Regions from separate parts of the Mesorhizobium sp. KR9-304 genome, predicted to be linked through region 2. Evidence: predicted binding sites of a transcription regulator. Region 2 holds the regulator's gene; each other region holds the start of a gene.
The links. The regulator LexA, encoded in region 2, represses DNA repair genes until DNA is damaged. The targets are predictions, from matches to a motif close to TGTTCNNNNTGTGTTCNG.
Positions count from the first base shown of each region.

Region 1 (10,035 bases), 590 kb from region 2:
CGGTGTGGCGCGCGGTCTCGTTGTCGGGGCACAGGATGTAGAAATCGCCGCGGACGAGCGATTCCAGCATGAAGTCGACGACCTGCTCGCCCGTCCAGGCGGCGGGCGCCTTGGTCGTGCCGCCTCCGCTCATGCCCGTGAAGGTGAAGCCGGGGATCAGCAGATGCGCCGAGATTTTCGCGCCTGGCTCGTTGCGCAGCGCATGCGCGAGGCCTTCGGTGTAGGTCTTCAGGGCCGATTTGGAGACGTTGTAGGCGAGGTTGCCGGGCGGCGTGGTGATGCCCTGCTTGGAGCCGGTGTTGACGATCATCGCTGGCGTTTCCTGCTTGAGCATGCGCCCGCCAAAGGCCTGGACGCCGTGCACCACGCCCCAGAAGTTGACGTCGATCAGTTTTTTCCAGGCGTCGAGGTTCTCCCACGGCTTGCCCGGATTGTTGCCGACGCCGGCATTGTTCATCAGGAACGAGACCTCGCCGAATTTTTCGAAGGCCTTGTCGGCGAGCGCGGCGAGATTTTCGGGCGCGGCGACATCGCAAGCGACGGCAAGGGCCTTGCCTTCGCCGCCGGCCGCCTCGGCCGTGGCAAGCGCGGCCGCATCGAGTGCGCTGCCGGCGCGATCGGCGATCACGACATTCATGCCTGCTGCGGCGAGGCGTTTGGCAGCGGCCAGGCCGATGCCGCTAGCGCCTCCCGTGATGACGGCCGTGCGGCCGGGGGCAAGGGCTGGCAGGTTGGTGATCTCGGCAGTCATGGCGTTTCTCCTCGGCTGGGTCGGTTTCCTGATGGCATGGGACATAGGGAGTAGGGAATAGGGAGTAGGGAATAGGGAGTAGGGGTGCGCGCCGGCGATCCTCCCCTGCGAAGCGGGGAGGGGGACCATGCTCCGCATGGTGGAGGGGGCGCCCCCTTCCGTCGCTTCGCAGGGGAGGATCGAGGGCGCGTCATGACGTGTCGGGAGGCCGCAAAGCGTAGATGGCGAGCGCGTGGGCGTGGGCGAGGATCTCGTCGACCTCGCGGATGCGGCGGGGAGCGGTTCTTCCTTGGGCGCCTGCGGCGTCGCGGTAGGCGGAGGGATCGTAGCGCGTCAGACGTCCGCCGGGCGGGCGGCCGGGGCGCAGCGGCGCGGTGCGGCGGCCGGGGGTGGATTCTTTCCGAGTGGCGTCGTGGTTTTGATTTTGCGTGCCTGCGGCATCGCGGTTTTGGTTTTGCGCGCCTGCGGCGTCGCGGGCAGCCTTCCAGCGCGCGAAGCGTTTTGCCTGTCCCGGCAAATCGTCAAGCGCGGCGGCGAGAGCGGCGAGGCGCAAGGCAAGCCGCGAGGCGTCGATCGGGTCGTCGGGAGAGGGCGGCGGCGGCAGGCGGTGGGGCGTGGCGAGGCCGGGCAGAAGGATGCGCGGGGCGGCGTGCGCGGGGACCGTGCGGCGATGGGCGCGCGACGGACGTTTCAGGGGATCGAGGAGCGGCAGGCTCGGGGTGCGCGGGCCGCCCCCTCCACCACCTTCGGTGGTCCCCCTCCCCCGTGAATGGGGGAGGATCGCGGCGGCCGCGTGGTCGGCGGGCGACATCACGATGGCGATGCCGAAGCGGCGGAGCTGTGGCTCCACGGTCGCGGGCCTGGCCTCGCGTTTGCGCGGCGGCGGCAGGGTCACCGCCAGGCCGCGCGCGGCCGCGATGATCAGCCGCCGCGCAGCGGCTTCCGCCGGCCGCAGGAGGCGCAGGATGGCGAGGCGGAGATGGCGGGGCAGGGTGAAGCTGGACTTCACCTCCCCCTTGAGGGGAGGTCGACGCGAAGCGTCGGGTGGGGGTTGCGACGCCTCAGTTACCCCCACCCGGCGGTCTGACGACCGCCGACCTCCCCTCAAGGGGGAGGTGAAGGCGGCTCCGCCGGCGAGCCCGGCCATGCCGATGAGGCCCGCCAGGATGCGCCTCAGCGCCTCGAGATTGTGGTTGATCGCCACCGTTCCGTCCATCGCCGCCTCCTTTCAAGGCGACCGCATTGTCACTGGGGTGGAGAGCGCCGTGGATAAAGATTCTTTGCCGACCGCGCGGGAGCGCGCTATTGGACCTTTCCCGGCGCTTTTCTGTCCACGCGAAAGGCGCCCGAATACGGAGACGCCCGTGGCGGACTGGCTGAAAATCCTCGACGACGAAATCCGCGCCGGCAACAAGATGCGCAAGCTCGTGCCCAAGGTGCTGTCCGATCCCGATATCTCGCTCGACCAGGTGACGGCGCTGTTTTCGGAACTGGAGAAGCAGGCGCAGTTCGTCGAGAAGCTGAAGACCGTGCTCGAAGGGATGGGCCACGACTTCCCTGTGGTGGACAAGGCCCGCGCGCTGGAATCGCGCTACGCCGACCTCGCGGCGGCGGCAGCGGTCAAGCTGAAGGAGATGCGGCAATAGGGCGGGAAACGGTCCCGAAGGCGCGGCCCTACGCCCCGCGCCCCGCCGACACCATCTGCACCTTCGGCATTTTGGACATCGAGGGCACCACGACGATCTGCTTGACCTTGCCCTGCTTGAAGGCCTTCAGGAAACGCGGATAGTCCTTGAAGGCGACGCAGCCATGCGATTCCTCGCGGCCGCCGCGCAGCAGGTAGGAATGCGCCAGGATGCCGTCGCGGCCATGCATCTTGCCGCCGCCGACGGGGGTCATGCGGACCGCCTCGACCCCGTGGAAACGCTTTTCGCGCATCGACAGCCTGTAGGTGTTGGGCGGCGTCGGGCCGTTCATCTTCACATGCACGTAGCGCGGATTGTCGGCCATCTTGCCGATGCCGGAATGCGCCTCGAGCTTGGTGCCGTCGGGCATGTGGACCACGGCGGCCGAAATATCGTAGATCGCGACGCCGTTGCCGGCCTTCGGCGTGTTGAACAGATTCTTGAACGCTCCGACTGCCGGCTTGTCGGGCCGCGCATAGGCCAGCGCCTGCTCAGGCTCACGCCTTTCGGTCCTGGCTGGCTTGCGGGCGGGGGCGGCGGGCTCATCCGCCACTTTCGCCGGTTCGCGCGCAGGCCTGACGTCGGGCTTGGCGTCGAGCTTGGCCGGCTTGGCATCGGGCTTTGCCGGCGGCAGGTCGACGGCTTCCGGCATCTGGTCTTCGCTGGTCACCGGCTCGTCCTCGCCCATGGCGTACGGATCGACGGCAAGCGAGGCCAGCGCCAGCTGGACCGGATTGTTCCAGTCCGATTCCACCGCGGCGTAGGCGATCTGGACACCTTCGAGGCCGGGCGAGGCCGGGGCGACGTCCGCCGCGGCCTGTGTCGGTTGGGGAGCGGGAAGCGCGCTGACCGCCGGCTGGTAGAAACGCTCGGCGATGGGCGCGGCGAAAGCGAACTCGGCCGATCGCTCCGTGTCCAAAATGGCCATGCCGGCGCGCTCGAAGGCGGCGACCAGCTTCTCGCGCGACAGTTTTGCTTCGGCGACTACCTTGCCGAACGGGTCGGCCGGCGGCTGAACGGCTGGAGCTGCTTTCGGTTTCGGCCGCGTCGTCGAGAGGGTGGCGAGGCTTGCCGATTTTTGCGCCGGCGCGACAAGCAACGCGTGGGCGCTCTGCCCGGGCCGGGGCGATTCACGGGCCTGAGAGGGCGTCGGCAGGCCGGCCTGGACGAAGCTGCCGGCGGAGGCGCGCTCGGTCGCCGCCGAATGCAGGCTGGCCAGCGCCGCTACCGACCAGGACGCGAAAAATACCGCCACGCAGGGAAGCGCGACCCAGCGGACGGCGCCGAAAACCTCGCGCGAAAGACTGACTGTACCGCTGCCGGAATCGCTGTCCCCGATCCCCTTACTCACAAACGCCATACGCACTCTCAACCAATCCTGCAGCGCACGTTCCCACTCGCCGCGCGCCGCGACACGTTCCGACGCAGCCGGCGGCTGCGCCCGTTCCTGTTGCCGATCGATCAAAAGGATGGCGAAAGATGGTTAACCAACCTTTTCCCTGTCCCCGATATGCCGGCCTGATGGCCGTCCAAATGCATTTTTCGCGACGAAAATCGCGAGAGAAGCCTGGCTCGGAGCAATTCCAGCCAATCGGGGAGATAATGAGACGGAATCAAGGCGAGCTTGGGAAAGGCCGGTTCAGCTTCGGAAAACCGCCGGATCGGCAGCGGCTCAAGCGGCTCTCACGAACCCGTCCAGCACCTTCTTCTGGCCGGCCTTGTCGAAATCGATGGTGAGCTTGTTGCCCTCGACGGCGGAGACGTTGCCGTTGCCGAATTTCTGGTGGAAGACGCGGTCGCCGATGGCGAAGGGGGAGGGCGTGTCGGAGACGGATTTGGCCACCAGCTCGCCCTCGATGGTGCGCGACTTGACCGAGGTGCGGCCGGCGCCGTAGCCCGAATCGGTCTCGCCGTAGCCGATGCGCTCGACGGCATGGCCGGAGCGCGTGCCCCAGTTGCGGTCGGTCGCCTCGGTGCGGTTTTGCTGGGCGCGCGCCCATCCTGGAGTCGCATAGGTGTTGGAGAAGGCGCCGCCGCCCTTGTCGGCATCGGCGCCGACATTGTCGAAGCGCGACGCGCCGTAAGGGTTGCGGCGGCCCGCGCCCTGGCCCCCCTGGCCGCCGCGCCCGGATGCGAAAGAACCGCCGCCATAAGGATTGCCGTAGCCGCCGTAGGAATTGCCTGTTTCCGCGACCTCGACATGCGCCTCCGGCAATTCGTCGAGGAAGCGCGACGGGATCGTCGATTGCCAGAGGCCATGGATGCGGCGGTTGGAGACGAACCAGATGTGCAGGTGCTTTTTCGCGCGGGTCAGCCCGACATAGGCGAGCCGGCGCTCTTCCTCCAACCCGGAGCGGCCGCCTTCGTCGAGCGAGCGCTGATGCGGGAAGAGGCCTTCCTCCCAGCCGGGCAGGAAGACGGTCTCAAACTCCAGCCCCTTGGCCGAGTGCAGCGTCATGATGTTGACGGCGTCGAGCTCGGCGTTCTGCTCGGAGTCCATGACCAGCGCGACATGCTCGAGGAAGGAGCGCAGCGACTCGTATTCCTCCATGGAGCGGATGAGCTCCTTCAGGTTCTCGAGCCGGCCCGGTGCCTCCGCCGAGCGGTCGTTTTTCCACATGTCGGTGTAGCCGCTCTCCTCGAGAATGGTCTCGGCAAGCTCGGTGTGCGGCGTGGTTTCCAGCGCTGCCTGCCAGCGGGCAAAATTGGCGGCGACTTCGCGCAGTGCCGCGCGCGGCTTGGGCTTCAGCTCGTCGCTTTCGGCAAGCTGCGCGGCGGCGGCCAGCATCGGAATGCCCAGCGCGCGCGCCGTATCGTGGATCTGGCGGATGGTGGCTTCGCCGAGGCCGCGCTTGGGCACATTGACGATGCGCTCGAAGGCGAGGTCGTCGGCCCCTTGCGCGACGACGCGGAAGAAGGCCAGCGCATCGCGGATCTCAAGACGTTCGTAGAAGCGCGGGCCGCCGATGACGCGGTAGTTCAGCCCGATCTCGATGAAGCGGTCCTCGAAGGAGCGCGTCTGGAAAGACGCGCGCACCAGGATCGCCATGTCGTTGAGGTTGTGGCCGCGCCGTTGCGCCTGCTCGATCTCCTCGCCGACGGCACGCGCCTCCTCATCCGAATCCCAGGCGGAGTGTACGTTGACCTTGGCGTCCTCGGGGTCGTTGCGTTCGGTGAACAGCGTCTTGCCGAAGCGCCCCTCATTGTGTGCGATGAGATGCGAGGCTGCGCCGAGGATATGGGCGGTCGAGCGGTAGTTGCGCTCCAGGCGGATGATGGTGGCGCCCGGAAAATCCTTGTCGAAGCGCAGGATGTTGTCGACCTCCGCCCCGCGCCAGCCATAGATCGACTGGTCGTCGTCGCCGACGCAGCAAATATTTATTTGCTGCTCTTTGTTTTCGCTCACGGGCCGTATCGCCGCCTGCGGCGGCTGGCCCTCCGCGGGGGCGGCCTGGCCGGCCGACGCCCGGTCGGGCTTGCGGCCTTCGGCCGAAGGGAGACCACTTGGCCCAGCCTTCGATTGCGGCCTTTGCGAAAGCAGCCTCAGCCACAGATATTGCGCGGTGTTGGTGTCCTGGTATTCGTCGACGAGGATGTATCTGAAGCGGCGGTGATAGTCTTTCAGCACATCAGGGTTTTCGCGGAAGATGCGGATCGGATGGCACAAAAGGTCGCCGAAGTCGCAGGCGTTCAGCGTCTTCAGCCGCTCCTGGTAGGCCTTGTAGAGCTCACGGCCCTTGCCGTTGCCGAAGCTTCGCGCGTCGCCTTCCGGGATGTCCGCCGGGCCGAGCCCCTTGTTCTTCCAGCCGTCGATCATCATGGCGAACTGGCGCGCCGGCCAGCGCTTGTCGTCGAGGTTCTCGGCCTGGATCAACTGCTTGAGCAGGCGAACGACGTCGTCGGTGTCGAGGATGGTGAAGTCGCTCCTCAGCCCGGCGAGTTCGGCATGGCGGCGGAGCAGCTTGACGCCGATCGAATGGAAGGTGCCGAGCCAGGGAATGCCCTCGGCATTGCCTTCGCCGATCAGCGCCCCAATCCTGAGCTTCATTTCTCGCGCGGCCTTGTTGGTGAAGGTGACGGCGAGGATCTGCGAGGGGTAGGCGAGTCCGAGGCTGAGGATGTGGGCGATGCGGGTGGTCAAGACGCGCGTCTTGCCGGTGCCGGCGCCGGCAAGCACGAGCACGGGACCTTCGGTCGTCTCGACGGCGAGGCGCTGCTCGGGGTTGAGGCCCTTCAGGTAGTCGGCCGGCTGGTTGTGCCCCTGCCGCGCAGCCATGGCGCGCGCGGCGATACCGGAGCCGCCGGCCCGCGGCGCTTCGCCCGGGCGCGGTGCGCCCGCGCGAGGGGCCGGCTCCTCGTCGAAAAAAGGCATGTCGTCGGGAAAGTCCACCATTTGTTCCGAATGTAGTGATTCGGGCTGGAAAGACCAGCGGCGTCGCCGTTTTGTTCCGCTGGCGTTATCCACCGGTTTCAGCGGGTAAATGTGACCGAATTGACGCTTGCCGCCACGTCCTACTTGGTCACCGACCTGTTCGGTAGCCTCATCCGTTTCATGGAAGCGGGTTGGTCATCCCCTGGTCGCCAGCGAACAAAGAAATTAGTCCGTAGATCAACGCCAGAGCCGAAGCAGCAAGTAGCATATAGGACCAGCGTCGGGCCGAAATGTAGAAGAGCTTGTGGCTTCGCCGCAGCGTAAACTCGCGTCCCGTTTTCTTGTCTATGACGACCCGTCCCCGGCTCTTCTGCTCAAGATACAGGGCAACGAGATAGCAGCCGATCGCTGCGCCGAGACAAACAAAGAAATAGGAGAATTGCTCTGGGAGACTGAACACAAATCGCGAGGAGAGATCGTAGGTCGTATAACCCACGATGGTTCCGAAAATCGCCGCGAGCGCAATCAACAGTCCTTGGCCCGTCCAAATAACGAACATTCGCGCAGCCCATGCCTATTCAATGGAACTTCAGTCGAGCATCCCAACATGGAAAACGCGCCCGCAAGGGCGCGTTTGACTTCATTTGCCTTGGCGGCGACGGCTACATGCCGTCGTCGGGCTCGTCGCGCGTGTTGCGCAAATTGGTGATGACGCGACGGTTCTGGACCTTGCAGGCCCGCTCGGTGCATTCGCGCACGACGCGTTCCTTGCCGTAGCCCTTGGCCCAGAGGCGGCCGGGCGCGATGCCGCCTGCGATCATGTAGTTCATCACCGCGTCGGCGCGCTGCTGCGAGAGCTGCGTCATCTTGGCGTTGCCGCCCGGATCGTCGGCGAAACCCTGCAGCTTGGCGAACCACTTTGGATATTTCTGCAGGAAGGCGATCTGGTTGTTCACCGTCGCCTTGGCCGTCTCGTCGAGCGCCGCGGAGCCCTCGGTGAAGTAGATGCGGCGGCCGGCGGAAAGGATGAAATCCTCCTCCGAACCGGGTTTCACGTTCTCGAAACCGGCAGCGGGATCGTCGGTGGCGCCGCCGGACTGAGGCGGCAGCGTGTCGCTCGGGCCGGGCGTCAGCCCGCCCGGAGTGGAACAGGAAGCGGCAAACGCCAAAAGGCCGGCGAATACGCCGGCCCGCGCGATCTTCAGTGCAATCTTCATCGCGTCTGGCTCATCCGTTCTGGGCGTCGAGCTGGGGCATGCGGTCGGCGATGTGCGGCAGAACCTGGACGGCGGTGCCGATCGGGCAGCGCTGGTAGAGGTCGATCACATGCTCCGGGAACATGCGGATGCAGCCGGACGACACGTCCTTGCCGATGCTGCCGGGCTCAAGCGTGCCGTGCAGGCGATAACCGGTGTCTCCGCCATCGCCATGGAGATACATCGCCCGAGGTCCCAGCGGATTGGTCGGCGCACCGCCCGCTACGGAGGCCGGCAGGTCGGGCTGGCGCAGCAGCATCTCGGGCGGCGGCGTCCATTTCGGCCACAGCGACTTGCGGTCGATATTGGCGCGGCCGAACCACTGGAACCCGTCGCGGCCGACGCCGACGCCATATCGTATGGCGGTCTGGTTCTCGATAATCATGTAGAGAAAATGGTGCTGCGTATCGACGACGACCGTGCCTGCCGGCTCGCTCGACTTATACTTCACCATCTGCTTGTGCCACTTCTGGTCGATCACGGCGAAGTTGGTGAGCTTGAAGGTGACGCCGTTGTCGACGGCGGTCCCGGCATACCAGGAGGACTTCGATGTGGCCTTGGCAGCTTCGGCAGGCACGAGCCCGGCGCCCGTGGCCGCGCCGGCCAGTGCGCCAAGCATCAGCTCACGACGGTTCAGTTCCATGGGACCCCTCCACGGCAAGATCGGCCATCCGGCCGACGATAAGCCAGTTTCTGTGACACAGCATACAATAAGGACTTTTTTCCGGCAACTTACCGGATTTCGGGGTCGTGGGTCAGTCTGATTTCGCGCACGTGACGCAGGCGGCATTGTCGACTGGCGGTGCGCTTCTCGTTTAGGCCCAGGCCGGTATCAGGCGGCCTTCCGCCGCAGGAGACCCGCCAGAACCGTGCGCATTCCTGAATATGCGGGGCTACCGATTTTCACTTCCCAATCGGTTGTGCGCTTCCGTGGATACTTCACGCTGCGCAAAGCATCGCGGAACGCGTTCGGATCGACACCTACAGTGTGAGCCATGGCTTCGGCGGTTGTCTGTTTGGGGGGCATGACCACTCCTGTGCTTTTCCAGTAACTACATATAGGGACCGACCGTGCGACTCGCCATGAATCAGCCTCAAAGCTCAAACTGAGACGCTAGCTGATTGCGGCAAATCCCGTCCTCCCGCTGTCCTGCGCCGCGCCCGCTGGATGGGCGCATGCGTTCCTGACCTGCGCTTCGATCGCGAAAAAAACTCACCCAAGCGTGAATGGACCCGGCCAGCATTCGGGCTACTTCCTTGCGGTGAGGAAACTAGGAAGAGCGAAAATGACGGCACCTGCGATCACCCAGGCAATGATCGACGCCTATGACGAATACACGCATCTGACGCTCGACCGGCGCGGCTTCATGGAGAAGCTGACAAGGCTCGCCGGCTCGGGCGCCGCGGCGGCGGCCATCGCGCCGCTGCTCGCCGCCAATCCGGCCGCCGCCGAGATCGTGCCGGCCGACGATGCGAGGCTGAAAGGCGAGGATATCACCTGGCCAGGCTCGGGGCCGGGCTCAACCGGCGACATGATGGGCTATCTGGTGCGGCCCGCCGATACGAGCGGCAAGCTGGCTACGGTCATCGTCATCCACGAGAATCGCGGCCTCAACGCGCATATCAGGGATGTCGCGCGGCGCGTGGCGCTCGAAGGTTTCGTCGCGCTGGCGCCGGACTACCTGTCGCCGCTCGGCGGCACGCCGGCCGACGAGGACAAGGCGCGCGAGATGATCGGCCAGCTCGATCCCGCGCAGACGGTCGCCAACGGCGTCGCCACGGTGAATTTCCTGAAGGCCGACAAACTTGGCACCGGCAAGGTCGGCGCGATGGGCTTCTGCTGGGGCGGCGGCGCCGTCAACGATCTCGCGGCGGCGTCGCCGGACCTCGCGGCGGGCGTCGCCTACTATGGCAGGCAGGCCGATGCGGCGAAGGTTCCCGGCATCCAGGCGGCGCTGCTGCTCCACTATG
Region 1 is NZ_JBDZDN010000002.1:681,812-691,846, reverse strand. It holds gene ABLE71_RS15665 (SDR family NAD(P)-dependent oxidoreductase) at 1-751, opposite strand, end outside; gene ABLE71_RS15660 (hypothetical protein) at 942-1,967, opposite strand; gene ABLE71_RS15655 (hypothetical protein) at 2,116-2,397, shown strand; gene ABLE71_RS15650 (tlde1 domain-containing protein) at 2,426-3,796, opposite strand; gene ABLE71_RS15645 (UvrD-helicase domain-containing protein) at 4,109-6,829, opposite strand; gene ABLE71_RS15640 (hypothetical protein) at 6,987-7,367, opposite strand; gene ABLE71_RS15635 (OmpA family protein) at 7,471-8,025, opposite strand; gene ABLE71_RS15630 (L,D-transpeptidase) at 8,036-8,707, opposite strand; gene ABLE71_RS15625 (dienelactone hydrolase family protein) at 9,351-10,035, shown strand, end outside.
Region 1: a site for LexA is predicted at 6,870-6,887, ahead of ABLE71_RS15645 (UvrD-helicase domain-containing protein). Genes of this name have one in related genera too.

Region 2 (10,035 bases):
CCGCATGCATGTAGGTCGGAACGCCGTCCGAGCGCAGGATGATGAAGTCGTCGAGGTCCTTGTTCGGGAACTTCACGTCGCCCTGCACACGGTCGCGTACCGTGGTTTCGCCGTCGCGCGGCGCCTTGATGCGGATGACCGGCTTGACGCCCACCGGCGCCTCGGAAGCATCGCGGTCGCGCCAGCGGCCGTCATAACGCGGCGGGCGGCCCTCGGCGCGTGCCTTCTCGCGCATCTCGGCCAACTCCTCCTGCGAGGCATAGCAGTAATAGGCCTTGCCGAGGCGAACGAGTTCCTCGGCCACCTCGCGGTGGCGCTCGCCGCGCGCGAATTGGGAGACCGGCTCGCCTTCCCAGTGCAGCCCGAGCCAGGACAACCCGTCGAGGATCGCGGCTGTCGCAGCCTCGGTCGAGCGCTCGCGGTCGGTGTCCTCGATGCGGAGCAGCATCGTGCCCTTGGTGTGGCGCGCATAAAGCCAGTTGAACAGGGCGGTTCGTGCCCCGCCGATGTGCAGATATCCGGTGGGCGAGGGGGCAAAGCGGGTGACGACGGTCTCGGACATTTTTTTCTCGGAAGGCGGCGGAACCGTGGCCGCAACAGGCCCCAGGCCAAACCCGGGACCGATGGATAAAAGTCGGCGTTCATGTAGCATAGGTCGCCTGCCGTGCAAGTGGCAGGTGGGGCGGGGACGGGAATGGCGAAACCACAATCGCCTGAAAGTGTTGGCGAACGCGCATTGTTCGCGCCCGACGACGCGCCCTTCATGCTGCCTTCCGCGCTCCCTCAGTCGACATCAACGGACTCGTTGGCAAAGTCGGCTCCTGCGGCTGACGGCGGCATCTCTTCTGGTGCAGATCCTCAATCCGCAATGCTGGCTCCGCGCCGACTTCGCGAGATAAGCCACCTGTTGCCCAGCCTGCCAGGCCGACCGCGAAAGCCATTCCTTTCGCGCATAGCCGCCGCAGGTCCGCTTGTCCCGTCGCGCGCCGCCTTTGCCGGGGCCGTCGGCTCCGCCGTGTCCATCGAACTCGACCGAGGCGTTGGCTTCATTGTCTTGCCGGTGCTTCTTGCGGTCGGTGCGCTGATCTATTTTTCGCTCGGCCATGAGCCCGGATTCTTGCCGCTTGCCGCCGGCACGGTCGGCCTTGGCGTCCTCGCCTTCGCCAGCCGTGTGCGGCCGGCCCTGCACATGGCGCTGGTCGCGGCGCTGCTTTGCGTTCTTGGCGCGTTCGTCGCCAAAGCGGAAACCTGGCGAGCAGGCACGAAAATGCTCGGCGGCGAGGTGACGACGCGGCTTTCGGGCCGGGTCGTCGAGGCCGAGCATCTCGCCAACGGCCGCGTCAGGCTCACCATCGACGTCACCGGCACCGAGCGCCCCGTTCTTCGCTACGCGCCCGACCGGGTGCGCGTCTCGGCGCGCCGCGTTCCCGAAGGCGTCACGGCGGGATCGGCGGTCACCGGCCTCGTCCGCCTCATGCCGCCCTCCGGACCGGTCAGACCGGGCAGCTACGATTTTTCGTTCGAGAGCTATTTCGACGGCATCGGCGCCAGCGGGTTTTTCCTGCGCGGGCCGGAACTCACGGAAGCGTCCGGAACGATGCCGCCGCTAGCGGCGTTCCAGGCGGCGGTCGAGCGGTTCCGCCATGATGTCGCCCGGCGCATCAGCGGGCGGATCGGCGGACCCGAAGGCGAAATCGCGGCGGCGCTGGTCGTCGGTGTCCGCGCCGGCATCCCGGAGGACGTCAAAGATGCACTGCGGCGCAGCGGCATCTACCACGTCATCTCGATCTCGGGGCTGCATATGGCGCTGGTCGCCGGCACGATCATGGGGCTGCTGCGCGCCGGCTTCGCGCTGTTTCCGGATTTCTCGTCTCGCCGGTCGGTGAAGAAATATGCCGCGGCGCTCGCCATCGTTGGTCTCGCCGGATACCTGTTCATCTCCGGCGCCGAGGTCGCCGCCCAGCGCAGCTTCATCATGCTTGCCATCATGCTGACAGCCGTGCTGTTCGACCGTGCCGCGCTGACGCTGCGCAATCTGGCCATTGCGGCGATCGTGGTCATCTTGCTCTCTCCGCACGAGGTCGTCGGACCGAGTTTCCAGATGTCCTTCGCGGCGACAGCGGCACTCGTCGGCGCCTATGCCGCATGGTCCGACTGGCGCGCCGACCATCCGGGCCAGGCACAAGCCAACCGCTCGCTGGCTCGCAGAGCCGTCCGCTACCTCTTGCTTGCGGCCGCCGGGCTTGCCGTGACCTCGATCGTGGCGGGCGGGGCAACCGCCATCTACGCGGCCTGGCATTTCCAGCAGATGCCTTCGCTCGGCCTCTTCACCAACCTCGCGGCCATGCCGATCGTCTCGGCGGTGGTGATGCCCTTCGCGGTGCTCGGCGCGCTCGCCATGCCGTTCGGGCTCGACGGTCCGTTCTTCGACGTGATGGGGCTCGGCCTCGGCGCGACGATCGCAATTGCGCGCTGGTTTTCCGAGCGCTCGCCCACCGACATGGTCGGCCTCGTCCCACCGGCCTCGGTGGCTATCCTTACGATCGCCCTATTAATTGCCACGATCTGCTCGACCTGGCTGCGCATCGCGGCAGTGCCGGTGGCGCTCGCGGGTCTACTGCTGCTTTTCGACCAGCCTCGGCCTGATCTTTTCATCGCCGAGGACGGTCGCCTGGTCGGGCTTGGCCTTGGCCACGGACGCATCGCCGTCAATCGCTCGAGGCCCAACGAATTCACCATCGACAACTGGAAACGCGCCTTGCGTGCGAGCGAGGTCGTGCGGCCGGAAGGGAAACAGGAGCGGGTGGCGGCGGCCAAGCCGAGCGAAACTGCTGATGGCAAATTGGCAGCTGAACAGCAGCACCCCCTCACCGTCTCGGTCCTTCGGACCTCGCCACCTCTCCCCCTGCCCGGGGGAGAGGAGCCGCCAATAGCCGGCGTCGCGACTTCTCAGAAACTGGGTTCCTCGCCCCCACAAAGTGGGCGAGAGGTGGCTCGGGCGAAGCCCGAGACGGTGAGGGAGGATTTCGCCTTGTGTGATGATCCCGTCAACTGCCCGGAAAGCGCCAGCCTATTGCAACGGCCAACCACCGACGGCTTCGTCTGCGCCGATGCGCTTTGCCTGGCCCGTCATCCCTCCGGAGCGATCGTCGCTCATGCGCTCGACGCCGAAGCAGCAATGGACGTCTGCGCCACTGCGAGCGTCATCGTCATCGATGATGCGGCGGCGAAGGGCGTCTGCCGCTGGAAGGATGTTCTGGTCGTCACCAAGCGCGACCTCGCGCTCAACAGCAGCGCCGCGATCACGTTTTCAGGTGAGGCCATCGGCGAAGCACCGCGCGTCGCCGCCACGATCGAATATGCAATCAGCCGGCCGTTCCGGCCCTGGCACGAGCAGCGCCGTTTCTCACGCGAGGCGCGGGGCCTCGCGCCCTATCGGCGACCGGACAAGCCAGCGACGCCGACCAAAGGCGCACCGGATTCGCCCTCCCTGGGGCCGGATCCTGCTTCACCGACCGAATCCGCTGATCCGAAAGATGCTCAGTAGCGACGGATCAGCCCGACCAGCTTGCCCTGCACCTTGACCCGGTCGGGTCCGAAGATGCGCGTCTCGTAGGCCGGATTGGCGGCCTCGAGCGCGATCGACGCGCCCTTGCGGCGAAAACGCTTCAGCGTCGCTTCCTCCTCGTCGACCAGCGCCACCACGATCTCGCCGGGGTTGGCCGTCGAGGCGTTCTTGATGATGACCGTATCGCCATCGAAGATGCCGGCCTCGATCATCGAGTCGCCCTTCACCTCCAGCGCGTAATGCTCGCCCGACGAAAGCATCTCCGGCGGCACCATGATCGCATGGGTCTTGTGCTGGATCGCGTCGATCGGCACGCCCGCCGCGATACGGCCCATAACCGGGACGGAGACCGCGGCACTCGCGTCATCGTCGTTGCTGGCGGAGCGCGCACGCGGCGCTTCATGATTTCGCCCATGGCCACCCTGGATGACGCTCGGCGAGAATTTCCTGGCCCCGTTGAGGCCCGGCGCGATCGAATCGGGCAGCCGCAGCACCTCCAGCGCGCGCGCCCGGTTGGGCAGGCGGCGAATGAAGCCGCGCTCCTCGAGCGCGGTGATCAGCCTATGGATGCCCGACTTCGACGCTAGGTCGAGCGCATCCTTCATCTCGTCGAAGGAAGGCGGAATGCCCTGCTCCTTCAACCGCTCGTGGATGAAGAGGAGAAGTTCATGTTGCTTGCGTGTCAGCATAGGAATTTCCCCCGGAATCAAACAGGAATCGAACGTCAAACAAAACCAGAACAAACACTATCTGTTCCAGTTGTGTTCCGCAACTGTTTAAATTTTAATGAATTCGTTGACGATTTGTTCAGCGTAACAGCAGCAGGAGGCAGGCATCGCCCGCCTTGGCGGCCGGCGCGTGGGGCGCTCGAACGACCAGCCCGCCAGCGTCGGCGAGAAGCTTCAGCATCGAAGAATCCTGCACCCCGAAGGGTGTGGCGAGGTATCCGCTTTTTGTTCGCGAGACGGCGGCGCGCACATAATCCTGGCGCGTGTCGTTGGCGGGCATCGGCGCGCCGAGCACGGCCTCGACGATACGGTCCTCGTGCGTGCGTCCGCCGAGTTCTGCCAGCAGCGGCTTGAGGAAGAGATGCGAGCAGACCAGGCTCGCCACGGGGTTACCCGGCAATCCGACGCAACGGGTATCTCCTAGCCGCCCGAACATCAGCGGTTTTCCGGGGCGCATGGCGATCTTCCAGAAGTCGAGCTCCATGCCGAGGCCGGTCAGCGCCTCCTGCACGAGGTCGTGGTCGCCGACCGAGGCGCCGCCGAGCGTCACGATCACGTCGGCGCCGGCGTCCATCGCTTGTCTCACCAGCGCCGAGATCGCCTCGACCTTGTCCGGCGCGATGCCGAGGTCGAGCACGCGCGCCCCGGCTTCGCTTGCGATCGCCGCCACGCCGTAGGCGTTCGACGCGATGATCTGGTCCGGTCCCGGCTTGCTGCCGGGCGCCAGCAGCTCGTCGCCGGTGGCGATGATCGCGACCAGCGGTTTTTTCACCACGGACACGGCAGGGTGGTTCGCCGCCGCCGCGAGCGACAGGGCGGCCGCGTCGAGCACGCGGCCTGTTTCCAGCAGCTTCTGCCCCTCCGCGAAGTCGAGACCGACCGCGCGGATGTGCCTGTTGGCCGCGACAGTCTCGAAGACCTCTATCGCGTCGCCGCCGAGCTTTCTGACATTCTCCTGGATGGCGATGGTATCGGCGCCCTCGGGCACCGGCGCGCCGGTGAAGATGCGCACCGCTTCGCCCTTGCTCACCCTGCCGGGAAACAGCTTTCCCGCCGCCGCCATGCCGATGACGGTCAGCCTTGCGGCAACCTGCGCCACGTCCTCCGCGCGCACCGCATAGCCGTCCATTGCCGAGGCGGGGAAGGGCGGCTGGGTCCTGAGCGCCGCGACGGGTTGCGCCAGCACCCTGCCTGCGGCCTCGGCCAGCGGCACGGTCTCTGCCGCAAGCGGTCCGGCGCCGGCGAGCAGGCGCGCAATCGCCTCGTCGACCAGCAGCAGTCCGGTCATTTTTTTGCCCGAAGTCCGGACCGGGAATCGGCCCTGTAGTCGCCCGACTTGCCGCCGGTCTTTTCGACCAGCCTGATGCCGGAGATCACCATGGCGCGGTCGATCGCCTTGGCCATATCGTAGATGGTGAGGCAGGCGACGGAGGCGGCCGTCAGCGCCTCCATCTCGACGCCGGTCTTTCCGGTCACGCGCGCCAGCGCGGTGACGCGCAGGCCGGGCAGCGCCTCGTCGGGCTCGATGTCGACCGCTACCTTGGTCAGCAGCAGCGGGTGGCAGAGCGGAATCAGCTCATGCGTCCGCTTGGCGGCCATGATGCCGGCGATGCGCGCCGCGCCCAGCACGTCGCCCTTTTTCGCATTGCCTTCGAGGATCGTCTTCAGCGTTTCCGTCCGCATCGTGATCGTGCCTTCGGCGACCGCTGTGCGCGTCGTTTCGGCCTTGGCGCCGACATCGACCATGTCGGCCTTGCCGTCCGCGCGGAGATGAGTGAGGCCGGCCGCTTTCTTCGCCATCGGTCAGGCCCGCATGGCGGTCGGCGCGCGCTCCAGCAGCGCCCGCGTCACGGCGGTCACGTCGGCATGCCGCATCAGGCTCTCGCCGACGAGGAAGACGCCGATGCCGGCGCGATCGAGCCTCAGGCAGTCGTCATGGGTGAAGATGCCGCTCTCGCCGACCAGCAGCCGGTTATCAGGCACCAGCCTGGCCAGCCGCTCCGAGGTTTCGAGACTTGTCTCGAAAGTCCTGAGGTTGCGGTTGTTGATGCCGATCAGTTTTGACGAAAGCTTCAGCGCGCGTTCGGTCTCGGCCTCGTCGTGGACTTCGACAAGTGCGTCCATACCGAGTTCCAGCGCTGTCTCTTCCAGCGCCTTAGCGGCGTCGTCATCGACGCTCGCCATGATGATCAGGATGGCGTCGGCGCCCCACGCGCGGGCTTCAAACACCTGGTAGGGCTCGAACATGAAATCCTTGCGCAGCGCCGGCAGCTTCGTCGCGGCCCGCGCCGCGGTCAGGAATTCAGGCGCGCCCTGGAAGGACGGCTTGTCGGTCAGCACGGAGAGGCACGCCGCGCCGCCCTTCTCATAGGCGTGCGCCAGCGCCGGCGGATCGAAATCCGCGCGGATCAGCCCCTTCGACGGGCTTGCCTTTTTGATCTCGGCGATGAGCGCGAAATCACCGGCCTTGCGCTTCGCCTCAAGTGCAGCGAGGAAACCACGCGGGCTTTCGGTGTCACGTGCTTTCGCCTTGATTTCCGCCAGCGGAACGCGCGACTTGGCCGCGGCGATCTCCTCGCGCTTGTAGGCCTCGATCTTCTGCAGGATGTCGGCCACGCTCGTCACCCGTTCGATACGGCGACGAGCCGGTCGAGGACTTTCGCCGCCTTGCCGCTGTCGATCGCCTGGGCGGCCTGCGCGACGCCTTCCTGGATTGTCGCCGCCTTGCCGGCCACCACCAGCCCGGCGCCGACGTTCATCAGCACCGTGTCGCGGTAGGCGCCGGGGGCGCCGTTGAGCAGGAGCCTGAGTGCGGCCGCATTGAAGGCAGCGTCGCCGCCGCGCAGATCCTCCTTGCGGTGGCGCTTCAGCCCGACCTCCTCCGGCGTCAGCGTGAAGCTGCGCAACTTGCCGTCGGCAAGCTCGACCACCTGCGTCTCGCCGGTCGCGGTGATTTCGTCATAGCCGTCGCCATGCGCCACCCAGGCGCGCTCGGCGCCTAGCGTCTTCAGTGCCTCGGCCACCGGCCTGATCCACTCCGGCGCGAAGACGCCGACCATCTGCCGCTTCACGCTGGCCGGATTGGACAGCGGCCCGAGCAGGTTGAAGATGGTGCGCGTCCCAAGTTCGGCGCGCGTCGGTCCGACATGGCGCATCGCCGGATGGTGCGCCGGCGCGAACATGAAGCCGACGCCCGCCTCCACGACGCAGAAGCCGATGGCTTCGGGAGAGAGGTCGATCTTGACGCCGAGCGCGCCGAGCACGTCGGCCGCGCCGGTCTGCGAGGAGAGCCCGCGGTTGCCGTGCTTGGCGACCGGCACGCCGGCGCCCGCGATGACAAAGGCGGAGGCCGTCGATATGTTGACGCTGTGCGAACCGTCGCCGCCGGTGCCGACGATGTCGATCGCGCCCTCGGGCGCCTCGACGCGCAGCATCTTGTCGCGCATCGTCGCCACCGCGCCGGAAATCTCGTCGACGGTCTCGCCGCGCACGCGCAGCGCCATCAGGAAGCCGCCGATCTGGCCCGGCGTCGCCTCACCGGACATGATGATCTCGAACGCTTCGCGAGCCTCCTCGAAGGAGAGCGCCTTGCCGCCCGCAACCTTCGCGATGTGTTCCTTGAGTGTCGCCATCCCCCGACCCGTGCTTCCCTAGAAGGCCAGCGCCTGTTCGATCGCCGCTCGGTTGACCGTCACGCTATATTCGCCCTGTAGCTTGGCGACGAGCTGGTCGAGCAGGTCGTCGGCCATGCCCGAGGCGAAGGATTTTTGCGCGTCCTCCGGGATGGAGTTGGCGTCCGCGCCCGCGGGCTCGAACACTTCCGTCACCTTGAACACGATCTGCGCGTCGCCGGTCGGCGCCGGCACGAGACCCGAGCCGCCTTCGGCCACGCCGAAAATCGCCGTGACGCCGGCGCGGCCGAAGTCGGCATCGTCGGATTCGCGCTTCAGGCCGCGCTTGATCTGCTTCTCGAGGCCGAATTCAGCCGCCAGCGCGTCGATCTGCGCCCCGTCCTTCAGGCGCTTCTCGATGTCGGCCGCTTTGATCCCCACGCGCTTCTCCGTCTCGGCTTGCTTCCAGTCGGCGACCACCTTGGCCTTTACCTCGTCCAGCGTGCGGTCGCGGGCAGGGGTGATGCCTTCGATTTCGTAGAAGACATAGCCCGTGCTGCCGATGTTAACCGGCGGGTTCTCTATGTTTGCCTCGGTCGCGAAAGCGGCATCCAGCAGTTCCTTTGACTGCGGCAGATCGTTGGCGACCGAGCCGTCCGGACGCTGGGCGGCGCGGTCGATCGCCTCGACGGTCACCACGTCGAGGCCGAGCTTGGCTGCCGCCTCGCGCAGGGAATCACCCGCCGCGCGACTGTCCTCGTAGTTGTCGTGAACGTCGAGCAGGATGCGGTTCGCTTCGGCGATCGCGAGATCCTTGCGGATTTCCGGCGTCGCCTCGGCTAGCGACTTCACCACTTCCGGCGTGATCGCCGTGACGCGCACCAGCACCGGACCGAAGGCCCCGTCGACGATCGGGCTGACCTCGTTCGCCTGCAGCGCGAAGGCCGTCTCGGCGACCGCCGGGTCCGGAACCTTGTCCTTGGCGAAGGTGCCGAGCAGGGTGTCGGCCGCGGTCTTGCCCTGCGCCGTCACGATCGAATCGAAGGTCGCGCCGGCACTGATCGAATCGAGCGCCGTCTGGGCCGCGTCTTTGGTGGGGAACACGAGCTGCTCGATCGTGCGTGTCTCCGGCGTCGTAAAACGGGCGATGTTCCTGTCGTAGTCCTCCTTCACCTGCGCGTCGCTGATCGCGGATTCGTCGGTGATGTTTTCTGGAACCAGCTCGACATAAGCGATCTTGCGGTATTCAGGCGCCGCGTAGCTCTGCTTGTTCTCCTCGAAATATGTGGACAACACGGCGTCCGTCGGCTCCTCCACCGGCTCGACCAGCGACTTTGGCAGTGCGATGTATTCCGCCGTGCGATCCTCGCCACGGTAGAGCGCCACCGCGCGCAGGAAGGTGTCCGGCGCTTTCAGACCGTCCGAGACAGCCTCGACGATCTGCTGGCGGATCGCCACCTGGCCGCGGTTCTGCAGATAGTCCTCGGGCCGCATGCCGATCTGGCGCAGCACATATTCGAACTGCTGGCGGTCGAACTGCCCGTTCGCTCCTTTGAAAGCCGGATCGTCCATGGTGAGTTGCGCCAGCTTGTCCTGCGACAGGCCGAGCCCGAGCTCGCTCGCCTGCTCGTCGAGCACCGCGCCGGCGACGAGCTGCGCCAGCACCTGGTCCTCGATGCCCAGCGCCTTCGCCTGCTCGCGCGTGAGCCGCGCGCCGAACTGCTGCGACATCACCGCGATCTGGCGGTCGTAGGCGAGACGGTATTCAATCGGCGACACGGTGGTGCCGCCGGCGGCCACGACCGAATTGCCGCCGAATCCGGTCACCAGCGAGCCGGAGATGCCCCAGACCGCGAAGCTCACCACGAGCAGCACGAGAAGCAGTTTGGCCACCCAGGTTCCGGCGGCGTTTCTGAGCGCAGAAAGCATGAATAGTCCCGGTTTGGCGCATCCGTGCGGACGCGCGTTCAGTCGCAACGAAGCGCAATAGCGCCCTTCCGCGATACTGTCGATTGCTTTGTGTCCTGATTTTGGTAGGGAAAGCGTCCGGCGGCCGCCACGATCTGCAGAGGAGCTTCGTCCATGACCCCAGGAATTCGCCCTCTGGTCGCCGGCAACTGGAAGATGA
Region 2 is NZ_JBDZDN010000002.1:94,033-104,067, reverse strand. It holds gene gltX (glutamate--tRNA ligase) at 1-562, opposite strand, end outside; gene ABLE71_RS12725 (ComEC/Rec2 family competence protein) at 1,016-3,547, shown strand; gene lexA (transcriptional repressor LexA) at 3,541-4,257, opposite strand; gene glp (gephyrin-like molybdotransferase Glp) at 4,376-5,584, opposite strand; gene moaC (cyclic pyranopterin monophosphate synthase MoaC) at 5,581-6,096, opposite strand; gene trpC (indole-3-glycerol phosphate synthase TrpC) at 6,100-6,912, opposite strand; gene trpD (anthranilate phosphoribosyltransferase) at 6,918-7,928, opposite strand; gene ABLE71_RS12695 (SurA N-terminal domain-containing protein) at 7,947-9,836, opposite strand; gene tpiA (triose-phosphate isomerase) at 9,990-10,035, shown strand, end outside.

Region 3 (10,035 bases), on a different contig from region 2:
TCTTTCCGCTGGTGTTTTCGCTGTTCATGTTCGTGCTGGTCGCCAACCTGCTCGGCATGTTCCCCTATTTCTTCACCGTCACCAGCCACATCATCGTCACCTTCTTCCTTGCGATGCTGGTGATCCTGACCGTGGTCGTCTACGGCCTCTACAAGCACGGCCTGCACTTCTTCCATCTCTTTGTCCCGAGCGGCGTGCCCGGCATTCTGCTGCCGCTGGTGGTGGCGATCGAGGTGATCTCGTTCCTGTCGCGTCCGATCAGCCTGTCGGTGCGCCTGTTCGCCAACATGCTGGCCGGCCACATCACGCTGAAGGTGTTCGCGGGCTTCGTCGTGTCGCTTTCCGCGTTAGGCACGGTCGGCATCGCCGGCGCGGTGCTGCCGCTTGCAATGGCGGTGGCGTTGACCGGTCTCGAATTCCTGGTCGCCTTCCTGCAGGCATATGTCTTCGCGGTACTGACCTGCATGTATCTCAACGACGCGATCCATCCGGGTCACTGAGGAAACAAGAGAAACGCCGGCATGGCGCCGGTTCAACGGAAACTTCCCAAATCCACCAAGGAGTAGAAAAATGGAAGCTGAAGCAGCACGGTACATCGGCGCTGGCATTGCGTGCCTGGGCATGGGCGGAGCCGGTATTGGCCTGGGCTCGATCTTCGGAAACTACCTGGCGGGCGCGCTGCGCAACCCGTCGGCGGCTGACGGCCAGTTCGGCCGCCTGATCTTCGGCTTCGCCGTGACCGAAGCTCTGGGCATCTTCTCGCTGCTCATCGCGCTGCTCGCGCTGTTCGGCTGATATTGCTCTCCCGCTTTGAGCCGTGCCGCTTGCGCGGCCGGCTCCGGTTCGAGGACGTGAGATGTTCGTGACGGATGCCTACGGGCAAGAAACCGCTCCCGCCGTGGAAGACGGGCATGGCGCCGAGGCGCCGGCCGATGCCGGTCATGCCGCCGGCACGGAAGTACCGGCCGAGGGCGGGCACGGGGAGGCGGGTTTCCCGCCCTTCGATGCCTCCACCTTCCCGTCGCAGATTCTCTGGATCGCGATCACCTTCGGACTGTTCTATCTGTTCCTGAAGAGGGTGATCATGCCCCGGCTCGCCGGCATCCTGGAAATGCGCGAGAACCGCATCGCCCAGGATATCGAGCAGGCGACCAGGCTGAAGGGCGAGGCCGACGCGGCCGTTGCCGCCTACGAGCAGGAACTGGCCGAGGCCCGGGGCAACGCCAACGCCATAGGCCAGAAGGCCCGCGACGGCGCCAAGGAGGAAGCCGAGGCGGCCCGCAAGTCGATCTCGGCCAGCCTCGACCAGAAGATGGCCGAGGCGGAAGAACGCGTCGCCAAAATCAAAGACGCAGCCATGCAGGACGTCGGCTCGATCGCTGAGGAAACCGCCGCCGCCATCGTTTCCGCTTTGGGCGGAAAGGCCGGCAAGGCGGACGTCGCCTCGGCCGTGAAGTCGGTCAGGAGCTAGCGCCATGGATGCAACGTCACTGGCAACATTCTGGGCGGCCGTTGCGCTGTTCATCTTCCTCGGCGTCGTGGTCTATATGAAGGTGCCCGGCATGATCGCCAAGGCGATCGATGCCCGCGCCACGAAGATCCGTTCCGACCTCGACGAGGCGCGTCGCCTGCGCGAAGAGGCGCAGGCGTTGCTCGCCGAATTCCAGCAGAAGCGCAAGCAGGCCGAGAAGGAAGCCGCCGACATCGTGACGGCGGCCAAGCGCGAAGCCGAAATGCTGCTTGGCGAGGCGCACAAGAAGACCGAGGAATATGTTACGCGCCGCACCGCGATCGCCGAGCAGAAGATCGCCCAGGCCGAGCGCGAAGCGGTCAACGAGGTGCGGTCGAGCGCCGTCGACATCGCCATCGAGGCTGCCCGCAAGCTTTTTGCCGAAAATCCCGAGATCAAGGCGGGCGAGGAACTGTTCAAGTCCTCGTTGCAGGAGCTGAAGTCGAAGCTGAACTGAGTTTCATCGCGAGCATGCGACAGCGGAAGCCGCCGGTCAGGCGGCTTTTTCGTTTTCGGCCGGAAGAACGAGTTCCAGCAAATCAAACTCGACGACCTCTTCTTCCACCTCCACGAGGCGGAAGGGCGAAAACGACATGCGGTGGAGACGTGAGGCGGGTCCGTGGATCTCGATCGCCGCGCGGTGCCGCTCGGTCGCGTAGCCCATGTGGATCTCCAGCCCGTAGCGCTGGTCGGCCCTGCCGCAGCCCTGCATCATGCGGTCGCGCATCACCTTGGCGACGATCGAGGCGGCCGCGATTGACTGCGAGCGCTGGTCCCCCTTGATCAGCGCCTTGCATTCGCAGGGCAGCCCCGGCGGCACGTCGCGCCCGTCGGCCAGCGCCATCAGCGGCGTGATCGGCAGAGCCGTCAGCGCGCGGCGCATAGCCTCCAGGCTCGCCTTGAGGATGTTGCTGCGGTCGATGCCCTCGGCGCAAACCGAGGATACGCCGACGCCGAGCGCGGTCTTCAGGATTGTCTCGAAAAGCGCCTCGCGCTGCAGCGCCGTCAGCCGCTTGGAATCGTCGAGGCCCTTGGGGATGCGTTTCGGATTGAGCACGACGGCGGCCGCGACCACTGGTCCGGCGAGCGGCCCTCGGCCTGCCTCGTCGAGACCCGCAACCGGCCAAAGCCCGTCCCGGATCGCCTTCCTCTCAAACGTGAAGTCGGGTTTCTGGTCCAGATCGAAGAGGGGCGGAGAATCGGAGCGCGCGCGAGCCATGTTGCGGCAATGCTCGCATCGGTTCCGATTCTCCGCAAGGCCTTCCCGGGCCGCTGGGGCGGCGGTCCGGGAGGCTCCGTCGGCAGCCGGGGGCGGGCTGGACGGATTCGTTCGCCGGCTCGGATCAACCGCGAGCGGGCAATGTTCGGGTCAAAGCAGCATCAGCTGCTCGTTCTTCTTCTCGGCATGGACGAACAGATCGGTCCTGAGCGACGTCCGCTTGGCATTGAAGCCGAGCCGGCGCGCCGCGATCTCGAAGCGGCGTCCGATCTGCCAGGCATAGGGGCCGGTGCCGCGCATGCGCTTGCCCCATTCCGAATCGTAGTCCTTGCCGTCGCGCATCGAGCGGATCAGCGACATCACGTGCCGGTAGCGATCGGGATAGTGGCGCAGGAGCCAGTCCTTGAAGATCGGGCTGACTTCGAGCGGCAGCCTGAGCAGCACATAGCCGGCGTCCTGCGCCCCGGCCGCGCGGGCGGCGTCGAGAATCCTCTCGATCTCCTGGTCGGTCAGGCCGGGCACGATCGGGGCCACCATCACCGAGGCCGGGATTCCGGCGTCGCTGAGCTGCCTGATCGCCTCCAGCCGCTTCGTCGGCGTCGACGCGCGTGGTTCCATAGTGCACGCCAGCATGCGGTCGAGCGTCGTCACCGACAGCGCCACCTTGGCGAGGCCGCGCTCGGCCATGCGCGAAAGGATGTCGATGTCGCGCGTCACCAGCGCCGACTTGGTGACGATGCCGACCGGATGGTTGCGCGCCTCGAGCACCTCGAGGATCTCGCGCATGATGCGCCACTGCTTCTCGATCGGCTGGTAGGGGTCGGTGTTGGTGCCGATCGCTATCGTGCGCGGCTGGTAGCCCTCCTTCGACAGTTCCTTGTCGAGCAGCTTGGCCGCATCCGGCTTGGCGAACAGCTTCGATTCGAAGTCGAGCCCCGGCGACAAGCCCATATAGCTGTGCGTGGGCCGGGCGAAGCAGTAGACGCAGCCATGCTCGCAGCCGCGATAGGGATTGATCGAGCGGTCGAAGGAGATGTCCGGCGATTCGTTGCGCGTGACGATCGTGCGCGGCTTCTCCACCTGCACCTCGGTCTTGAAAGGCGGCAGATCCTCGAGCGTCTCCCAGCCGTCGTCGAAGACGTGGCGGGTTACCGGTTCGAATCGGCCGCTGGGATTGATGCCCGCCGATCGGCCGCGGTTGCGCTCAGGGCGCACCCTGATGCCGCTTTGCTCGATCATCGCGTTGGCCATCTCGGCTCTCCCGCTTCCGAAAGCTGCAATGTCGGCGCGCACGATCTGTTCCATCTTTGCCCTTTCCCAGGGCTTTTCGTCGGGGGTGCGAATCGCGGTTCTCATGAAACTATTCCTATTTCTCCAATGAGAACAAAGCAAGAACTTTTTGGTTCCGGCAGGCGGAACTGGCGTGGCGCCGGGCTTTCCGCTATGCGGCTAACGATGTTGACGGTTCTGATAGAGACCAGGAACGACGAGGAGGGCCTGACCCGGACGCTGGCTTCGCTGATCGGCGGGGCGGTGGAGGGCGTGGTGCGCGACGTCATCGTCTGCGACCTCGGCTCGACCGACCAGACGCACCGCGTGGCCGAGCATGCCGGCTGTCACTACATCGCGACCGGTGGCGTTGCCGTCGGCATCCGGCAGGCAAAGGGCGAGTGGCTGCTGCTTCTGGAACCCGGCGCTCGGCTTGTCGACGGCTGGATCGAGCCGGTGCTCGCCCATATCGTCAGGATGTCGATGCCGGCGCGGTTTTCCCGGGCGCGCGCCAGCCGGGCGCCGTTCCTGTCACGCGCCTTCTCGCGGCCGACCGCGCTCGCCGATGGGCTGGTCATCACCAAGCGCCAGGCGACCGCGCTTTCCCGCGCCGCGGGAAGCGCCGAAGCCATCGCGCGCGGTCTTGCGACGAGGAAACTCGAAGCCGAGATCGTCGTCGCCCCCAGGGGAAAGGCTTAGGCGCGTTTCGCCTCGCGCGGCTCGATCCAGGATATCGCGCGAATAGCCTATTCCCAACGCCGCCGCGACTCCTATACCCTGACTGCTGCCGACTTCCGGCAGAGGCCGCCCAATGCTCATCCGCTATGGCTACGAGATCACGCTGACCTGCCAGCAGCCGACCGCTTTGGTTTGTCTGCTGTCGGTGCATGAGGATCGCGCCGCGGATATCCGGGTTCCGGAGACGATTTTCACCACGCCCGAGGTGCCGACGTCGACCTATCGCGACCTCTTCGGCAATCGGTGCCGGCGGCTTGTCGCGCCGGCCGGCGATCTGACGATCTGGGGCGACGCCACAATCGAGGACGACGGCAAGCCAGACATTGTGTTGCCTGGCGCCAGGGAAGTCCCGGTGCCGGACTTGCCGGACGACACCCTCGTCTATCTGATGGGCAGCCGCTACTGCGAAACCGACCGGCTGAGCCAGGTAGCATGGGACCTGTTCGGCAGCCTCAAGCCGGGCTGGTCCAGGGTGCAATCGATTTGCGATTTCGTCCACGGCCATATCCGTTTCGACTACCAACAGGCCCGGTCGACCCGCACCGCCTACGAAACGTTCCACGAGCGCGTCGGCGTATGCAGGGACTTCGCGCATCTCGCGCTCACCTTCTGCCGGTGCCTCAACATTCCGGCCCGCTACGTCAACGGCCATCTCGGCGACATTGGCGTCCCCGTCGTGGATCCGATGGATTTCAGCGCCTGGATCGAGGTCTTCCTCGAGGGCGAATGGCATACGTTCGATCCGCGCAACAACATTCCGCGGATCGGCAGGATCGTGGTGGCGCGGGGGCGCGACGCGACCGACATCCCGCTCGTCAACTCGTTCGGCCCGCATGTCTTGAAGACGTTCCGGGTCTGGACCTACGAGGTGACGAACATACCGCAATGAAAGGGCGTTGCGGCGCCCATTGCACGCGGCGGGGCGCGATGGCCCGCGAGCGCAGAGCGATTGACTGAAATCAAGATGAACGTCCGCTACGGATGTAAGCTCCGTGCAACGCAGGCAAAACGGTGGACGACATGAAATTCTTCGCGGTGGCAACCTTTGCAGGCGTGGCCTGGGGCGCGGCGGCCGCGCAGGAAATGAGCTACGGCGCCGCGGAATACCTCAATTCATGCGCCGTTTGCCACGGCGTGGACGCCGAGGGTAGCGGGCCGCTGACCGACGCGCTGATGAAACGCCCGCCCGACCTCACCGGTCTGGCGCAGCGCAACGGTGGCCGCTTCCCCTACCAATACGTCTTTGCGGTCATCGATGGCCGTTTCGACGTGTCGAGCCATGGTGACCGCGAGATGCCGGTATGGGGCCGCCAGTTCCTGGAAGAAGACGCGAAGCTCTATGGGCCGAGCGGGGGCGAGGTCGTGACAACCGAGCGGATTCACAATTTGACGGGCTATATCGAGTCGCTGCAGCGGTAAGGGCGCCCTCAGCCGCTGCCCCGCTTCAGATGCTCATCCAGCCGCGGCATGATCTCAACGAAATTGCAGGGCATGTGGCGATAGTCGAGCTGCGCCTTGAGGATGCCGTCCCAGGCGTCCTTGCACGCGCCGGGCGAGCCTGGCAGCACGAAGACGAAGGTGGCGTTGATGACGCCGCCTGTGGCTCTGGACTGGATCGTCGACACCCCGATCTTGTCGTAGGAGATGCGGTGGAAGACGGCTGAAAAGCCGTCCATGCGCTTCTCGAAGATCGGCTCCAGCGCGTCCGGCGTCACGTCGCGGCCGGTGAAACCCGTGCCGCCGGTGGTGATCACCACGTCGATCCTGTCGTCGCGCGACCAGGAAAGCACCTTGTCGCGGATGAGTTCCACGTCGTCGGTGACGATAGTGCGGTCGACCAGCCTATGGCCGGCCTCTTCTATGCGGTCGGCCAGCGCCTGGCCGGATCTGTCCTCGGCAATGCCGCGCGTGTCGGACACGGTGAGCACCGCGATGCCCAGTGGAATGAAGCCTCGGCTCTCGTCGATCCTGTTCATGACATGCCGGGCTCCGACGGCATGCTGCGCGTCGCGGCGACGAACCAGTCGGGATGGCGGCTGCGGATGGCGGCGGCGGCGCGCTTGGCCACATTGCCGGTTTCGAACAGCCCGAAGCAGGTCGCGCCCGAACCCGACATGCGGGCAAAGCCGGCGCCGGCCTTTACCAGCGCCGCTTTCGCCGCGCCGATCGATGGTTCGATAGTCTGCGCGGCATCCTCGAGATCGTTGCGGGTCTCGTCCAGCCAGTTGCGGACGGAATGGAAGTCGAAATGCCGGGGCAGCGGCGGCAGGCTCGCGTTGTCCCGGCGCTCGAGCGCCGAAAAGACGGCCGCGGTGGCGACGCCGACGCCCGGATTGACCAGCACCAGCCCGAGCGCCGGGAAATCCGCAACGAATGACAATTCGTCGCCGGTTCCGCGCGCGACCAGGGGTTTCGCCGCCAGGCACATGGGCAAGTCCGCGCCGAGCGCGCTGCCGATGCGGACAAGCGCCGCGTCGCCCGGATCGACGCCCCAGAGGTCGGCAAGCCCCCGCAATACCGCCGCGCAATCGCTCGATCCGCCGCCGATGCCCGCGGCGACCGGCAGGTTCTTCTCCAGCCCGATCGCGACCGGCGCAGCCCTGGCCTGCCCGCAAAGGGCGCGCAGGCGATCGCGCGCTTTCAGGATCAGGTTGCTTTCGTCGCCGGGAACGTCGGCGGCATATCGGCCGGAAACGTTGAACTCGTCCCGATCGGCCGGCTCTATTGTGATGCGGTCGCCGAAGCGCGTGAACACGGCCAGGCTCTCGATCAGATGGTAGCCGTCAGGACGCCGTCCGGTGACATGGAGCGCCAGATTGATCTTCGCCGGCGCAAACTGCGCGCGGGGCGCGATGAGAGGCGCCGCCTCGTGCATTGCTTCGGCTATTGCCCGGGGAATCGGCTCGGAAAGGCTCAGGATCAGTCCTTCGCCAAGCGGTATTCGCCGGTCTTCGGGTCCTTGACCAGCGTGCCCATCGTGCCGTTGGCGGCCTGTTTTTCGGCGCGGCGGACCTTGGCGGTCACGCGCTCGGCCTCCTTCACGAAGGAGCGGTAGCCGACATAGGCGGCAACGCCGACCAGCGCGAAAAAGATGATCTGGGGCATGCGTTCACTCCTTCCCTCGAAGGCCGGTGCTTGTGCTCCAGCCGGGTCGGGCAAGCGGACATAATAACGGGCCCGCCGCCAAATTCAAAGACAGTTCATGCAAAGAAGGCCATTCAAAGTCCGAAACGGCCCCACAAGGCGCGGTCCTCCGCGGCATCGAGCAGCCCGTTCGCCGCCTGCCCAGCTATATCGGCTGGCGCGCTGCTGCCGAAGAAGCCGAGCCGGCGTGCGAAGAAGCCGCGCGGCGACGAGACAAGGCTGAGCCGTGTCTTCGGCCCATAACGGTCCTTCAGAACCTCGCGCATGTCGCCCAGCGCGTCGACCAGGCCGAGCGCGAGACCCTTCTTGCCGGTCCAGAACAGGCCGGTGAACAAGTCCGGGTCGTCTTTGAGCTTAGACCCGCGCCGCTCCTTGACCATATCGATGAAGGTTTCGTGGACCTCGAGCTGCAGCGCCTTCAGGCGGTCGACGTCCTCCTTCTTCTCCGGCTTGAACGGGTCGAGCACGGCCTTGTTCTTGCCGGCCGTGTAGACGCGGCGCTCGACGCCGACTTTCTTGAGCAGGTCGGTGAAGCCGAAGGAGGCCGAGACCACGCCGATGGAGCCGACGATGGAGGAGGGGTCGGCGATGATCTCGTCGCCGGCCACCGCGATCATGTAGCCGCCGGAGGCCGCCACGTCCTCGACGAAGACCAGCACCTTCTTGTCCTTCTCAGCGGCCAGGTCGCGGATGCGCTTGTAGATCAGGCGCGACTGCACCGGCGAGCCGCCCGGCGAATTGATGGAGATCGCCACGGCCGGCGCATCCGCATAGGCGAACGCCTTTTCGATCAGGCTGGCGGTTGTGGCCAGCGACAGGCTCGGCCGGAACTGGCCGCCGCCCGCCATGATGGTGCCGTGCAGGCGTATGACGGGGATCGTCACCGCCTCCGAACGCATCGATTTCGGCAGCAGGCGGTTCAAAAATCGTCTCACCGAAAGGGTTCTCCGGAGTGGTGGCGTGGAAAAGCATGTAGGCATTCGCGTCTGGCGTGCAATGCCGCGGATGTCATCAATCGCCGAAAAGCGAGCCCTTGCCGTTATTGATCGCGTCGGCGCGGGCCGAAAAACCCTCGCCCGGGCCGTCATGCAGGACGAGCGGCGGCATGAGCGCCAGCGCGCCGCGCGACGCCCGCCGCGCCCGCACCACGATGCGGATCGCCGGCGCGTCCACCCGGGGATGGACAGGCACGATCTCGGCCGAGCCGAAGCGGCCGGCGAACGCTGCCAGAACCGGGGCCAGCGAGACCGGCCGCGCGATGATCGCGACAAAGCCCCGTGGCTTCACGACTGCCGCGGCGCTGCGGATCCAGGCCTCGAACAGCCCGTCCTCCATCACATGAGCCTTCTGCTTAAGCGAATCCGGGGTGGGGCGATCCTTCGCCGCGTTGAAGGGGGGGTTCATGATGGCGAAGTCGAAGGAACCATCCGCCAGCCCGGCCTTTTCGCGTGAGCGGCCAGTCGTTGTCACGTCCGCGAGGAGGACGGAGGCGCGTCCGCGAAGATGCGCGTTGCGCTCGTGTTCCAGCGTCTGCGCGGCGAAATGCGCCATTTCGGCGGAATTTTCGACGAGCGTAACGGTTGCGCCGGGGCAGCGTGACGCAACGGCAAGTCCGGCGGCGCCGGCCCCGGATCCGAAATCCGCGAGCCGGCCGGCAAAGGACGACGGCACGGCGGCCGCGAGCATCATCGCATCCACGCCGGCGCGATGGCCGCTGCCCTTGGGCTGCACCAGCCAGAAATCGCCGCGGTGAAAGGCGTCGAGTGTGGAGGCTGGTTGTTCTTGCGCCATAGGCGGGGCGGTCTAGCGAATCTCGTTGGCGATGCCGGCGTCCACCAGGATGCGCCGGGCGGCGTCCATATCGTCCTCCAGCACCATGACACGGCGCGGCAATATCCCGATCGAGCCGTCTAGAACGCTCATGTTCTGGTCGGCCACCAGGCAACCGATGCCGGCGTCCTTCAGCAGCGATTCGACGAAGGAGATGACGACGGCGTCGTTGGTGCGGATGAGTTCCTTCATGCGCTTGAACCTCGCAGGTCGCCCTGTCGATGTAAACGCTGGCGATGTAAACGCTGGTTTCGGCGGGCAGAACACCGCGCCAAATCGCCACTTGCCGCTTATGGCCTTGCCGCCCTAGATTCGGTAAAGATTT
Region 3 is NZ_JBDZDN010000001.1:200,342-210,376, reverse strand. It holds gene ABLE71_RS01060 (F0F1 ATP synthase subunit A) at 1-500, shown strand, start outside; gene ABLE71_RS01055 (F0F1 ATP synthase subunit C) at 571-795, shown strand; gene ABLE71_RS01050 (F0F1 ATP synthase subunit B) at 857-1,471, shown strand; gene ABLE71_RS01045 (F0F1 ATP synthase subunit B) at 1,476-1,967, shown strand; gene ABLE71_RS01040 (ribonuclease HII) at 2,004-2,729, opposite strand; gene ABLE71_RS01035 (PA0069 family radical SAM protein) at 2,880-4,034, opposite strand; gene ABLE71_RS01030 (glycosyltransferase) at 4,185-4,697, shown strand; partial or broken gene ABLE71_RS01025 (DUF1488 domain-containing protein) at 4,698-4,796, shown strand; gene ABLE71_RS01020 (transglutaminase family protein) at 4,810-5,625, shown strand; gene ABLE71_RS01015 (cytochrome c) at 5,757-6,155, shown strand; gene moaB (molybdenum cofactor biosynthesis protein B) at 6,164-6,712, opposite strand; gene ABLE71_RS01005 (4-(cytidine 5'-diphospho)-2-C-methyl-D-erythritol kinase) at 6,709-7,611, opposite strand; gene ABLE71_RS01000 (hypothetical protein) at 7,656-7,841, opposite strand; gene ABLE71_RS00995 (S49 family peptidase) at 7,955-8,815, opposite strand; gene ABLE71_RS00990 (methyltransferase) at 8,892-9,671, opposite strand; gene ABLE71_RS00985 (DUF2007 domain-containing protein) at 9,684-9,902, opposite strand.
Region 3: a site for LexA is predicted at 4,109-4,126, ahead of ABLE71_RS01035 (PA0069 family radical SAM protein). Genes of this name have one in related genera too.